One region of the Mesorhizobium sp. WSM4884 genome, then DNA from elsewhere that is predicted to be linked to it. Evidence: riboswitches for the same ligand, from Rfam matches in the RefSeq annotation. Region 1 holds a riboswitch; each other region holds the start of a gene.

Region 1 (4,385 bases):
AAAGATAGCGGCGTGGCGCCACCGGCAGATTGGCGTCGCCGACCGTATTGGCGCCAAGCCGCATCAGTGCCGTCACCACGACGAAGGTCAGACCGATTTGCAGCAGCGTCAGCACCACGGCCCTAGCCGGATCAAAATCGAAGCGCAACGCCTGGTAGATCGCGACCTCCAGCGTCGTGGCGGCCGGCCCGCCGCCCAGCGTCAGCACGATGGTGAAGGAGGTGATGCAGAGCATGAACACCAGTCCGGCGACGCCCGGCAGTGCCGCGCGCAGCGCCGGCCATTCGATCAGCCGCAACGCCGGCCAGGCCCCCATGCCGAGCTGGCTCGCCAGCCGCCACTGGTCGGCGGGCACCGTGCCGAGCACCTCCAGAAAAAGACGCGTGGCCAAGGGCAAATTGAAGAAGACATGCGCGATCAGTATGCCGGACAATCCGTAGATGCCGGGCCATTCGCTGCCGTCAAGGCTGCCGAGAGCGCCGGCAAAATAGCCGGCATGGCCGTAGAGCGCCAACACGCCGAGGGCGGCAACGATGGCCGGCAGCGCCAGCGGCACGGCGAAGAACTGCAGGATCAGGCGACGCCCGGGAAACTTCGGGTGCCGGGACAGGGCACGCGCCACCAGCAGCGCCGGCGCGACCGACAGCAATGTCGAAAGCAGCGCCTGCCAAAGCGTGAAGCGGGCGACACGGAGGAGATAGCCGTCGAAGGCGACGAGAGCGCCGGACGGGTCGCTCGCGCCTTCTAGGATGAGCCCGACGAAGGCGACGCCGATGAGCACGGCGATTGCCGCAAGGGCCATGATGCCGGCGGTGACGCGGGAGTCAGGGCGCGGCGAAGATTGCACGCTGCACCACCGGGGCAGGTTTGGAAACCAGCGAACGCCGTGTTCCTTCGCGCCCCCCTCTGTCCTGCCGGACATCTCCCCCACAAGGGGGGAGATCAGCAGCGTCGGCGCCCTGCTCATTCCTGCAACGTTGCCAATTGGCGAAATCGCCAATGGCAGTCAATCTCCCCCCAAGTGGGGGAGATGTCCGGCAGGACAGAGGGAGGCGCCGTAGAGCGATCATCTTCGACAGATAACCAAAGCCGGCTACTTGCTCATCGCCGCCAGCCACTCGTCCACCCAGGCTTTGCGGTTGGCCGCGACCTCTTCCGGGCTGAACAGCAGGGTCTTGGTCGGCTTCACCAGTTTGTCGAAGGCCGGGTTGAGCGGCTTGTCGGTCTTGCCGGCCGGGAACATCCAGTTGGTCTCCGGGATGACGTCCTGGAATTTCGGCCCGGTCATGAAGGCGATGAACTTTTCCGCCAGCGGGTTCTTCGCGCCGGTCGTCGTGATGCCGGCGACCTCGATCTGCAGATACTCGCCCTCCTCGAAGGACGCGGCCTGGTAGCGTTCAGTGTTCTCGGCGACCATGTGGTAAGCCGGTGAGGTGGTGTAGGACAGCACCATCGGCGCCTCGCCCTTGGTGAACAGGCCGTAGGCCTCGCTCCAGCCCGGCGTCACCGTAAGCACCTTGGATTTGAGCTTGGCCCAGGCCTCCGGCGCCTTGTCGCCATAGACCGACTTCACCCAGAGCAGCAGACCGAGGCCCGGCGTCGAGGTGCGCGGATCCTGAATGACGATCTTGTCGGCGGCGCCACCCTCGACCAGCTCCTTCAGGCTTTTCGGCGGGGTCTTCAGCTTCTCGGTGTCGTAGACGACGGCGAAATAGCCGTAATCGAAGGGCACGAATGTGTCGTCCTTCCAGCCTTCGGGCACATTCAAATCTGCAACGGCGCCATGCGGCGCGAAAAGGCCGCTCGCCTTGGCGTCTGCGGTCAGGTTGGTGTCGAGGCCGAGCACGATGTCAGCCTTGGTGCCGGCGCCCTCCAGCTTGACGCGGTTGAGCAGCGCCACGCCGTCGGCGACCGAGACGAATTCGAGATCGCAGCCGCATTCGGCCTCGAATTCCTTCTTCACCGCGGGTCCCGGACCCCAGTCGGCGGTGAAGCTTTCATAGGTATAGACGGTGAGCTTGTCCTTCGCCTCGGCAGGCCCGGCGGCTGCCAAAAGCGAAACGAGGCCTGTTGCGAGAATAAGCTGGGACAATAGTGAGCGCATCGGCGCCTCCTTTGTTCGCGTGACAAGGAATTGAGGCGTCGGATGGTCCGAAACGTCTAATCCCTCCGCCGGTACAAACCGGATCAGGTTCGGCGGGTTGGCATTGTCGCCTCTCAGCCGGTTCGCGAAGTCAGCGTCCGGCACCCCGTTAGAGCGCCTCGAGACATAGGCCCGGCCGATGCGGCGCGCAAGCGGAAGTTTGCCGGGCATCCGATGACTTCGGAACGCAGCGCTATCCGTTTGGATGCGCCTGGCTTCCGTTTCGCGGGCGGGGCTGGTAAGGGCGACGCCCATGGGAACATTCACCATCCTGCTTGGCGGCGAGCTCGTCCGCACGCCTCGGCTCGATCGCCAGATCGAAGGCTCCCGCGTCATCGCCGCCGACGCCGGCATCGGTCATGCCCGCATGCTGGGCCTCGTGCCGGAGCTATGGGTCGGCGACTTCGACTCGGTGCCGCCGAACCTGCCGGAGGATCTCGCCGCCGTGCCGCGCAAGATCTTTCCGGCCGAAAAGGACATGACCGACGGCGAGCTCGCCATCGCCGAAGCGCTCGCGCGCGGCGCCACCAGCTTGGTGCTGGCCGGCGCCTTCGGCGGCAAGCGCGCCGACCATGCCTTCCTGCATCAGGCGCTTGGGCATCGGCTGGCCGAGGCGGGCACGACGGTACTGCTGACCAGCGGCGCGCAGGAGGGCGTCCCCATCCTGCCGGGCAAAGCCGCCTTCGATTACGCCGACGGAACGCTGTTCTCGGTGCTTGGCTTCTCCGAACTCGCCGGCCTGACGGTCTCCGGCGCCAAATGGCCGCTCGACCGTGTCGAGGTGGCGTTCGGCTCCTCGCTCACTATATCGAACGAGGTCAAGGGCCGGCTCGAGATCGCGCTCGAGAGTGGCCGGGCGCTGCTGCTCGCCCACCCCTATCCTCTTGCCGAAAGCTGACATGGCTCCGCCTCTTCTCAATCTCGACGGCATAAAATTGACCTTTGGCGGCACGCCGCTGCTCGACGGCGCGTCGCTGAGCGCTTCCGCCGGCGAGAAGATCGCGCTTGTCGGCCGCAACGGTTCGGGCAAGTCGACGCTGCTCAAGATCGCCGCCGGGCTGGTCGAGCCGCAGGACGGCGAGGTGTTCCGCCAGCCATCGGCAACGGTCCGCTATTTGCCGCAGATGCCCGATATGGATGGCTTCGCCAGCGTGCGCGCCTATGTCGAGGCTGGTCTCGGGCCGGCCGACGACCCGCATCGCGCCACCTATTTGATGGACCATCTCGGCCTCACCGGCGAGGAACGGCCGAGCGACCTTTCGGGCGGCGAGGCGCGCCGCGCCGCGCTCGCCCGCGTCATGGCGCCCGAACCCGACATCCTGCTGCTCGACGAGCCGACCAACCACCTCGACCTGTCGGTCATCGAATGGCTGGAAGAGGAGCTTGCCCGCACCTCTTCGGCCGTGATCCTGATCTCGCACGATCGCCGCTTTCTCGAGCGCGTCTCGCGCGCCACGGTCTGGCTCGACCGCGGCCAGACCCGGCGGCTGGACAAGGGCTTCGCGCATTTCGAGGAATGGCGCGACCAGGTGCTGGAAGAGGAGGAGCGCGAACAGCACAAGCTCGGCCGCCAGATCGTGCGCGAAGAGCACTGGCTGCGCTATGGCGTGACCGCCAGGCGCAAGCGCAACATGCGCCGCCTCGGCGAGCTGCAGGCCATGCGCCAGCGCTTTCGCAGCCATCGCGGCGCCGAAGGCACGGCGACCATGGTGGCGAGCGACGCCGCCGAATCCGGCAAGTTGGTGATCGAGGCCAAGGGGATCGACAAGAGCTTTGGCGACTTGACCGTGGTCAAAGGGTTCTCGACCCGCATCCAGCGCGGCGATCGTGTCGGCCTGGTCGGGCCGAACGGCGCCGGCAAGACGACTCTTCTGAAAATGCTGACCGGCGAGCTGACGCCGGACGCGGGCTCAGTGCGGCTCGGCGTCAATCTTGAGATCGCGACGCTCGACCAGAAGCGCGAGGCCGTCGACCCGCAGGAGACGCTGGCGCATTACCTGACCGACGGACGCGGCGAGAACCTCGTGGTCAACGGCGAGCAGCGCCACGTCGTCTCCTACATGAAGGATTTTCTATTCAAGCCGGAGCAGGCGCGCACGCCGGTGCGGGAGCTTTCGGGCGGTGAGCGCGCGCGGCTGCTGCTGGCCCGGGTGCTGGCGCGGCCGGCGAATCTCCTGGTGCTCGACGAGCCGACCAACGACCTCGACATGGAGACGCTTGAGCTGCTGCAGGAGCTGGTCGC
Region 2 (4,385 bases), on a different contig from region 1:
CCGGTTTCAACGATCTCGGCCTCACCAAAGGCCGGATGGAGGGCATGGGCGGCGCCCAGCAGCTCCATCATGGAACGCGCCGTCACCGGTCCGGCGCTCTGGCTTTCAATCATCGTCGCTCCGATCATGAAACGGTGATCGGTGCGCGGCACGGCATAAAGCGGAAAGCGTGGATGAAGCAAACGGACCGGCCGCGACAGCGAGACATCAGGCGTGCGAAGGATCAGCATTTCGCCGCGAACACCGCGCAGCCTGTCATCGGCCGCTGCCATTCCCATGCAGTCTATCTGACGGGCGAATCCCGAAACAGGCCGGGCGTCGCAGCCGAAGTGGAATTTGACACCCATGGTCGCAAGCTTGTCATGAAGTGCCGCCATCGCCGGGCGTGGGTCGAGGTGAGCCTCGTCGGGGAAGAGCAATCCACGCCGGAAGCGGCCGGCGAGGTCGGGTTCCAGGAGCGCAATTTCGTTTTCATCGACGCGCCGATGCCCTGACGTGCGACTGGCGAACCGGTCAAGCTCACCGGCATCACGCGGCGCGGCCACGACCAATGTCCCGGCCCGTGTCACCTGACCCGACAGCACCGCATCCCACCAGTCGGCAGCATCGCGTCCGAGATCCAGCACCGGCTGCTCCGCGCTTTCGCGCTCGCACCATGGCGCCAGCATGCCGCCGGCGAACCACGACGCGTTGCCACCAAGGCCATGCCGCATCTCGGCGACGGTGACCGTCGCGCCGCGGGCGGCGAGTTCGAAAGCGACGGTGAGGCCGGCAACGCCGGCCCCTTTGACGAGCACCCTCATGATGGTTTGGGAGCCTCTGGCACGACCGGTACGCCAGTCTCGTCCGCCTGCATGTAGAGATCGCCGCCCTCCCGGTATTTTGCCGCCATTGCCGCCATGCCTTCCTTCTGGGCCTCGGCACGGATGTCGTGGGAAATGCGCATGGAGCAGAATTTCGGCCCGCACATCGAACAAAAATGTGCCAGCTTGTGCGCCTCCTTGGGCAAGGTCTGGTCGTGGAAGGACCGTGCGGTTTCGGGGTCGAGCGACAGGTTGAACTGGTCCTCCCAGCGGAACTCGAAGCGCGCGCGCGAAAGGGCATCATCCCTGGTTTTCGCTGCCGGATGGCCCTTCGCCAGATCGGCTGCATGGGCGGCTATCTTGTAGGTGATCACGCCAATCTTGACGTCGTTGCGGTCGGGAAGGCCGAGATGCTCTTTCGGCGTGACGTAGCAAAGCATTGCGGTGCCGAACCAGCCTATCATGGCGGCACCTATCCCTGAGGTGATGTGGTCATAGCCCGGCGCGATGTCGGTCGTCAGCGGCCCCAACGTGTAGAACGGCGCCTCACCGCACACTGCGAGCTGCTTGTCCATGTTCTGCTTGATCTTGTGCATGGGGACATGGCCCGGGCCTTCGATCATCACCTGGCAGTCCTTTGCCCAGGCAATCTTGGTGAGTTCTCCAAGTGTTTCCAGTTCGGCGAATTGCGCCGCGTCGTTCGCATCGGCGATTGAACCGGGACGAAGGCCGTCGCCGAGCGAGAAGGAGACGTCATAGGCTCTGGCGATGTCGCAGATCTCCTCGAAATGCTCGTAGAGGAAGCTCTCCCGGTGATGGTGCAGGCACCATTTGGCCATGATCGAGCCGCCGCGCGAGACGATGCCCGTGACCCGGTCGACGGTCAGCGGGATGTAGTGCAGCCGCACGCCGGCGTGGATGGTGAAATAGTCGACGCCTTGCTCGGCCTGCTCGATCAGCGTGTCGCGGTAGACCTCCCAGTTCAGATCCTCGGCGATGCCGTTGACCTTTTCCAGCGCCTGATAGAGCGGCACCGTACCGATCGGCACCGGCGCATTGCGCACGATCCAGTCGCGGATGTTGTGGATGTTGCGGCCGGTCGACAGGTCCATCACCGTGTCCGCGCCCCAGCGGATAGCCCAGACCATTTTTTCGACCTCTTCGGCCATCGACGATGTGACAGCCGAGTTACCGATGTTGGCGTTGATCTTGACCAGAAAATTGCGACCGATGATCATCGGCTCGCTCTCGGGATGATTGATGTTGGCGGGAATGATTGCGCGCCCGCGCGCCACCTCGTCGCGCACGAATTCGGGTGTGACGAAATCTGGGATCGCCGCGCCGAAGGCTTCGCCGTCGCGTTGCAGCTTGCCGCGCATCACCTCGCGGCCGAGATTCTCGCGGATGGCTACGAACTCCATTTCTGGCGTGATGATGCCGGCGCGCGCATAGGCAAGTTGGGTCACCGCCTTGCCCTGCTTGGCCTTGAGCGGCCGATTGCGTATCGGAAATTCCGGTGTCAGGCGCTCGCCGGTGGCGAATCCATTGTCTTCCGGCCGGACGTGGCGGCCGTCATAGGCTTCGACATCGCCACGCGCCGTGACCCATTCGTGGCGAAGCCGGGCAAGGCCTTTTTCGATGCTGGTTTCGACTGATGGATCGGTGTAGGGGCCGGACGGATCGTAGACGGTGACGGGCGGTTCGCCGGCCGTCGGATGGACGGAAATCTCGCGCATCGGCACCCTGATCTGCGGGTAGAGGACGCCGGGCTTGTGGATTTTCCGCGAGGCGGGCAGTGGTCCCGTCGATACGGCGGGGGTGAGGGCATTCATCGTGAGGCTCCTTTGCTCATGCATTGGAGACCCAGTTCTGTGCCGGAAGGATGAAAAGACGCTTCTGTAGACCTGCTGCAACAGGACCTCGGGCGTAAACTCCCGCAAAGCGCTTGCACCGTCCCTACGCCAGTATGAACTGGATCAGGTTCAACGGGTCACTGCGCCGCGAAAGCCAGCAGTATCTCAGCCCCTTGCCGGGACTCCCCTGGTGAATGCCTTAGGTTGAACGGGCTGACGCTATCTTGTCAAGCGCATTCGGGCGCCTTCGGCCGGTGGCGACGACCGGCGGCCAGCCGGGCGGAGAGCTCGCGCATGCATCGGGGACAAGTCACGCCCCGTAGACCGGGGCTGAATGGCCAAAGCCTCATTCGCTTCGTGAAGGATGGAGAAACTGTATTGGCCATGTGCGCGTATCGACCAAGTAGCTCAGGCGGTCACGGATGTGGTTATTCTGGTCGAAGGTGACGAACGGCCTTGGGGGTCACCTCCTTTAGGATTCAGAGGTTGGAAGACGGCTTCTCGCGATCACGGCCATCAGGAAATACCTGTCTTCGGCTCAACCTCGACATGGCGTCCGATCGACCGCAGATATACAGCTATCTCGTTCATGAGATGATCGCGTTCGCCGTAGATTTCAGCAATCCTACGCAGCTGTGGCTCGACGGCCCTCCGTTGCGCTGGCGTGAAATCAGCATCGCCAAAGACGTATCCCAAGTTGCCAATCGCGCAAATTTTGCAGCCGGCGTCCACAACTGCTTGTACGAATGCCGGAATGTCTTTTTCTTGCATGGTCTTCATGTCGAACCTCTCGTGAATGGCGTGCTTGCGCCCCAATCTGCCTTTTCAGCGTGTCCTCTGGGCGGCGCAAGCCCTGAGCGTGACTGTGCACGGGCAACCTCGACTATCCCATCTGCCACGCTCTTTAGAATCGGTGGGGTCTGGTGATCGCAGGCTGGGCCACTCAAAAGCCTGCAAGAAGAAAGTCATGGCGACCATTGCTCAAGATCGCAAGGGTGCGTGCAAGACCTTCCGTTGGCAGTCATGCACGCTCGCTCAGAGATAGTCCGGCCGCGGAAATTCTCCCTTATTCGTAAGAAAGCTCATTGAGCAACTGGGCATTGAGCAACTGGGTCTCACGTCACGGGTCTCGTGTGCTTCACAGCCGAAAAATAGCCGCCGTGGCAATTCTCGAAAAGTGCAGGCTACCTCGTTAAGGACACTGCGGATGATCGTTCGCGCTTGGCAAAAGCGAACGGATTAGTCTATGGCTCTCGGCAGGGGGGCGAGTTATGCGGCGGGTGCGAATCCTTCAAGTAGGCGATATTCACTATCCGGACTGGCATCCTTCCTCTAGCAACATCGATGCCAAGGATAGCAAGTTCGCTCCGAAAATAACGCAGAAGCTACGCGCGTCTTCGCTGCGTGCCGTCTTGACGAAACTTCGGCGGCTGACGACTTCGAAGCCCTTGGATTCGATCGCCTTCATGGGGGATTTCACGAGCCGTGGCGACAAGACCTTCATTGCTTCGGCATTCCAGCATTTCACGTTGCTCTGCCGCGCACAGGGACGCAGTTCAAAGGCGCTTCCGTTGATATTCGTACCGGGAAATCACGATGTGAACCGTGATGACGCGCGCGAACTTGGACCGACTGAGAAATTCAGCGAAATGGCGAGTTTAGCCGCCCGCTTGGGTTGGCAGACCGTTCCCGTGGACCAACCCGTGCACTTCAGACTTCCGACAGGATC
Region 3 (4,385 bases), on a different contig from region 1:
AAGGACGCTCAGACGCGGACGTTGATCGTGACCGAAGGCGGCGGCAAGACCGAGCTGGCGCTGGCCGCCGGCGAGACGGTGGAGTTCTGCCCGAATGGCTGCTTCGTCACCCTGCCCAATGGTGACCTCGAAGCGCTGACCGGTTCAGAAACGGTCGAGATCTCGGGCGGCGTTGCCCGGATCAAGTAAAATCCTTAGACGCGATCGGCGAAGGCCGGGCAAACGCCCGGCCTTTTATCGTTTCCGGTAGCCGCTGCTTAACGATAGCACCGGAAATACCCCGCACAGCGCGCCGCAACCGGGCGTTTTAACTCCGTCATGCCCCGTTATATCCATCGCGTAGGCGCCGAAATACGGCGTGGGGTGAGCAGGGCAGAGCAATGGACGCGCGGTCGGACGGGAACGCAATTCCGCTTGCGGTCGATCTCGACGGCGCGCTGATTGCAACGGACCTTCTGTGGGAAGGCCTGTTCATCCTGCTCAAGAAGAATCCGCTCTATCTCTTTGTCCTGCCGCTCTGGTTGATCGGCGGTCCGGCGCGGCTAAAGCAGGAAATCGCAGCGCGCATCGACATCGATCCGGCATCGCTGCCTTACCGGCTTGAACTGCTCGAGCGGCTTCGCAGCGAACATGAGGACCGCCGCAGGATCGTGCTGGCGACGGGCACGCCGCGCAAATTCGCCGAGGCGATCGCGGCGGCCAGGCCGCGGTCGGCGCCATAATCGCCAGGCGCGACGTCTACATGAAAGCCTATGGCACGCCGAAGACGGCAATGATCCACGCCATGGCGACCTTCGGTGGCATGGGCGAGGCCTGCATCACCGCGATCGAGGCGCTCAACGTGCTGTACGACGAAGCGCTGATCGACAATGCTGCGTCGACCGGCGACTCCCTTTTGCAGCGGCTGCAGGCGCTGAAGGCGAAATATCCGAAGATCATCAAGGATGTGCGCAGCAAGGGTCTTATGATCGGGCTCGAGTTCCACGATTTCTCGCAGACCTTGCCGATGGTGCTGCGTCCTGTGGTGAGCGTGCTCGACGACAAGCTGAAGGGTTCGCTGTCGGGCTTCGTCGGCTCGCTCTTGCTACGCGACTACGACGTGCTCGTCGCCTTCACCGAGTACAACCGCAACGTCATTCGGCTCGAGCCGCCGCTGATCTGCCAGCGCGAGCATGTCGACCGCTTCGTCGACGCCTTCGACAGCTTCCTGTCGCTCGGCATTGTGGCGATCGTGAAGGATTTTGTAAAAAGCCAGGTCCGCTGAGACAGACGCTGCTGACCAGGCCACCCGTCGCTCCCGCCGATCCGCTCGACCGGCTGACCGGCGCCGGTCTTGCCTGGGGCGAGGGGGCTTACGCAAGATGGGCCGCGCCGATCGGTGCGGCGATCTTCTCGCTCTACATCCTGCTGACCGCCGTGACGGCCTGGTTCATGCCCGACGTCAACTGGGACATGCTGCCTTATCTGGCAATCGCCGAGGAGGGCCGCTATCCCGATCCGCTGGCGCTGCATGATTATGCCTACAGCACCGTCAAGGCCGGCGACTACAAGACGCTGACCGACGATGGCGGCGGCTTCCGCAACCACATGGCGGAGAAGCTTCCATGCACGATGGCGTTGAGCCGCAATGCCGGCCAAACGCGCTTGACAAGATGACGCTGGCCCGTTCAACCTAAGCCATTCACCAGGGGAGTCCCGGCAAGGGGCTGAGATACTGCTGGCTTTTGCGGCGCAGTGACCCGTTGAACCTGATCCAGTTCATACTGGCGTAGGGACGGTGCAAGCGCTTTGCGGGCGTTCATGCCCGAAGACCTGTCTCAGGCAGGCAGACCGAAGCGTCTTTTCATCCTTCCGGCACAGAACTGGGTCTCCAATGCAACGAGCAAAGGAGCCTCAAATGAATGCCCTGACCCCCACCGTATCGACTGGACCGCTGCCGGCGTCGCGGAAGATCCACAAATCCGGCGCCCTCCACCCGCAGATCAAGGTGCCGATGCGCGAGATCGCCGTTCACCCGACTGCCGGTGAACCGCCGGTGACGGTCTACGATCCGTCAGGCCCCTATACCGACCCCGCAATCGAAACCGATATCGAGAGGGGGCTTGCCCCCCTTCGGCAAGACTGGATCGTGGCGCGTGGCGATGTCGAATCCTATGACGGCCGCCATATCAGGCCGGAGGACAATGGATTTGCGACAGGAGAGCGCCTGACGCCGGAGTTTCCGACCCGCAACCGTCCGCTGCGGGCCAAGGCCGGCAAGGCGGTAACGCAGCTTGCCTATGCGCGCGCCGGGATCATCACGCCCGAAATGGAATTCGTTGCCATCCGCGAAAACCTCGGTCGCGAGATCATGCGGAGCGGGCTGCAACGGGACGGCGAGGCGTTCGGCGCATCGATGCCGGACTTCGTCACACCGGAATTCGTACGCGACGAGGTGGCGCGCGGCCGCGCGATCATCCCCGCCAACATCAACCATCCCGAGAGCGAGCCGATGATCATCGGCCGCAATTTCCTGGTGAAGATCAACGCCAATATCGGCAGTTCCGCCGTCACCTCTTCGATGGCCGAAGAGGTCGAAAAGATGGTCTGGGCCATCCGCTGGGGTGCCGACACGGTCATGGACCTGTCGACCGGCCGCAACATCCACAACATCCGCGAATGGATCGTGCGCAACTCGCCGGTGCCGATCGGCACGGTGCCGCTCTACCAGGCGCTGGAGAAGGTGGGCGGTGTCGCCGAGGATCTGAGTTGGGAAGTCTATCGCGACACGCTGATCGAGCAGGCCGAGCAGGGCGTCGACTACTTCACCATTCATGCCGGCGTGCGGCTGCATCACATCCCGCTCACCGTCGGCCGGGTTACCGGTATCGTCAGCAGGGGCGGCTCGATCATGGCGAAATGGTGCCTGCACCATCACCGCGAAAGCTTCCTCTATGAGCATTTCGCGGAGATATGCGACATCGCCAGAGCCTATGACGTCTCTTTCTCGCTTGGCGACGGCCTTCGTCCCGGCTCGATCGCCGATGCCAATGACCAAGCCCAATTCGCCGAGCTGGAAACGCTTGGCGAATTGACGAAGATCGCCTGGGCAAAGGACTGCCAGGTGATGATCGAGGGCCCCGGCCATGTTCCCATGCACAAGATCAAGCAGAACATGGACAAGCAGCTCGCCGTCTGCGGCGAGGCGCCTTTCTACACGCTGGGACCGCTGACCACGGACATAGCGCCGGGCTACGACCACATCACGTCCGGCATCGGCGCAGCCATGATCGGCTGGTTCGGCACGGCCATGCTCTGCTACGTGACGCCGAAGGAACATCTCGGCCTGCCGGATCGCAATGACGTCAAGACCGGCGTCATCACCTACAAGATCGCGGCGCACGCCGCCGACCTCGCCAAGGGGCATCCTGCGGCGAAGATCCGCGACGACGCGCTTTCGCGGGCGCGGTTCGAGTTCCGCTGGGAAGACCAGTTCAACCTGTCGCTCGATCCCGAAACCGCGCGCTCGATGCACGACGAGACCTTGCCCAAGGAAGCGCACAAGGTAGCGCATTTCTGCTCGATGTGCGGACCGAAATTCTGCTCCATGCGCATCTCCCACGACATTCGCGCCGAAGCGCAGAAGGAGGGGATGGCGGCGATGGCGCAGAAATACCGCGCGGGCGGCGATCTCTACGTGCCGGTCGAAACGCCCGGGGCGGGAGAACAAGCTTTGGCGCAGGACGATCAGAGGACGGACTGAGCCGTGCGCCGTGTCCTTGTCAAAGGCGCCGGTGTGGCAGGCCTCACCGTCGCCCATGAATTGGCCGCGCGAGGTGCGTCGGTCACGGTTGCCGAAATTCGGAGCCAGATAGGCGGCAATGCCTCCTGGCTCGCCGGCGGCATGCTTGCTCCTTGGTGCGAACGCGAAAGCGCCGAAGAGACGGTTGTCAGTCTCGGCAGAATTTCGACCGACTGGTGGGAAAGGGTGCTGCCCGGGCTCGTGACGACGGCCGGCACTCTCGTCATCGCCCATGTGCGCGACGCCTTCGAGCTTGCCCGCTTTGCGGCCCGTACCCGCAATCACGAGTCCGTCGACGACGAGGCGATCGCCGCCCTCGAACCCGATCTTGCCGGTCGCTTCCGCAAGGGCCTGTTCTTCGCCGGCGAAGCTCATCTCGATCCCCGTCGGGTTCTCGAAGCCCTCGCCGACAAGCTGCGTGCGATGGGAGTCGTCTTCCTTTTCGAGGTGGACGAGGTGGACCTTTCTGGCTTCGACCAGGTGATCGACTGCACGGGCATCGCGCGAGCCGACGACGATTTGCGTGGCGTGCGCGGCGAGATGCTGATCCTCCACACGCGGGAGGTTTCGCTCACCCGGCCGGTGCGTCTCCTCCATCCGCGTC

What was found. A riboswitch is a leader RNA that binds a small molecule or an ion and turns the genes downstream of it on or off. The one in region 1 is predicted to bind thiamine pyrophosphate.
Region 2: another riboswitch for thiamine pyrophosphate. It lies ahead of thiC (phosphomethylpyrimidine synthase ThiC); the one in region 1 lies ahead of thiB (thiamine ABC transporter substrate binding subunit).
Region 3: another riboswitch for thiamine pyrophosphate. It lies ahead of thiC (phosphomethylpyrimidine synthase ThiC); the one in region 1 lies ahead of thiB (thiamine ABC transporter substrate binding subunit).

Annotation. Positions count from the first base shown of each region.
Region 1 is NZ_JARTVO010000013.1:46,088-50,472, reverse strand. Features, by position in the region: gene thiP (thiamine/thiamine pyrophosphate ABC transporter permease) at 1-802, opposite strand, end outside; gene thiB (thiamine ABC transporter substrate binding subunit) at 1,094-2,104, opposite strand; TPP riboswitch at 2,148-2,262, opposite strand; gene P9236_RS20185 (thiamine diphosphokinase) at 2,397-3,041, shown strand; gene P9236_RS20180 (ABC-F family ATP-binding cassette domain-containing protein) at 3,043-4,385, shown strand, end outside.
Region 2 is NZ_JARTVO010000035.1:27,934-32,318, forward strand. Features, by position in the region: gene thiO (glycine oxidase ThiO) at 1-803, opposite strand, end outside; gene thiC (phosphomethylpyrimidine synthase ThiC) at 800-2,635, opposite strand; TPP riboswitch at 2,739-2,855, opposite strand; gene P9236_RS29770 (hypothetical protein) at 3,173-3,436, opposite strand; gene P9236_RS29775 (metallophosphoesterase) at 3,928-4,385, shown strand, end outside.
Region 3 is NZ_JARTVO010000001.1:425,630-430,014, forward strand. Features, by position in the region: gene P9236_RS01910 (hypothetical protein) at 1-189, shown strand, start outside; partial or broken gene P9236_RS01915 (prenyltransferase) at 381-695, shown strand; partial or broken gene P9236_RS01920 (aminotransferase class III-fold pyridoxal phosphate-dependent enzyme) at 695-1,264, shown strand; partial or broken gene P9236_RS01925 (hypothetical protein) at 1,273-1,596, shown strand; TPP riboswitch at 1,677-1,793, shown strand; gene thiC (phosphomethylpyrimidine synthase ThiC) at 1,898-3,742, shown strand; gene thiO (glycine oxidase ThiO) at 3,746-4,385, shown strand, end outside.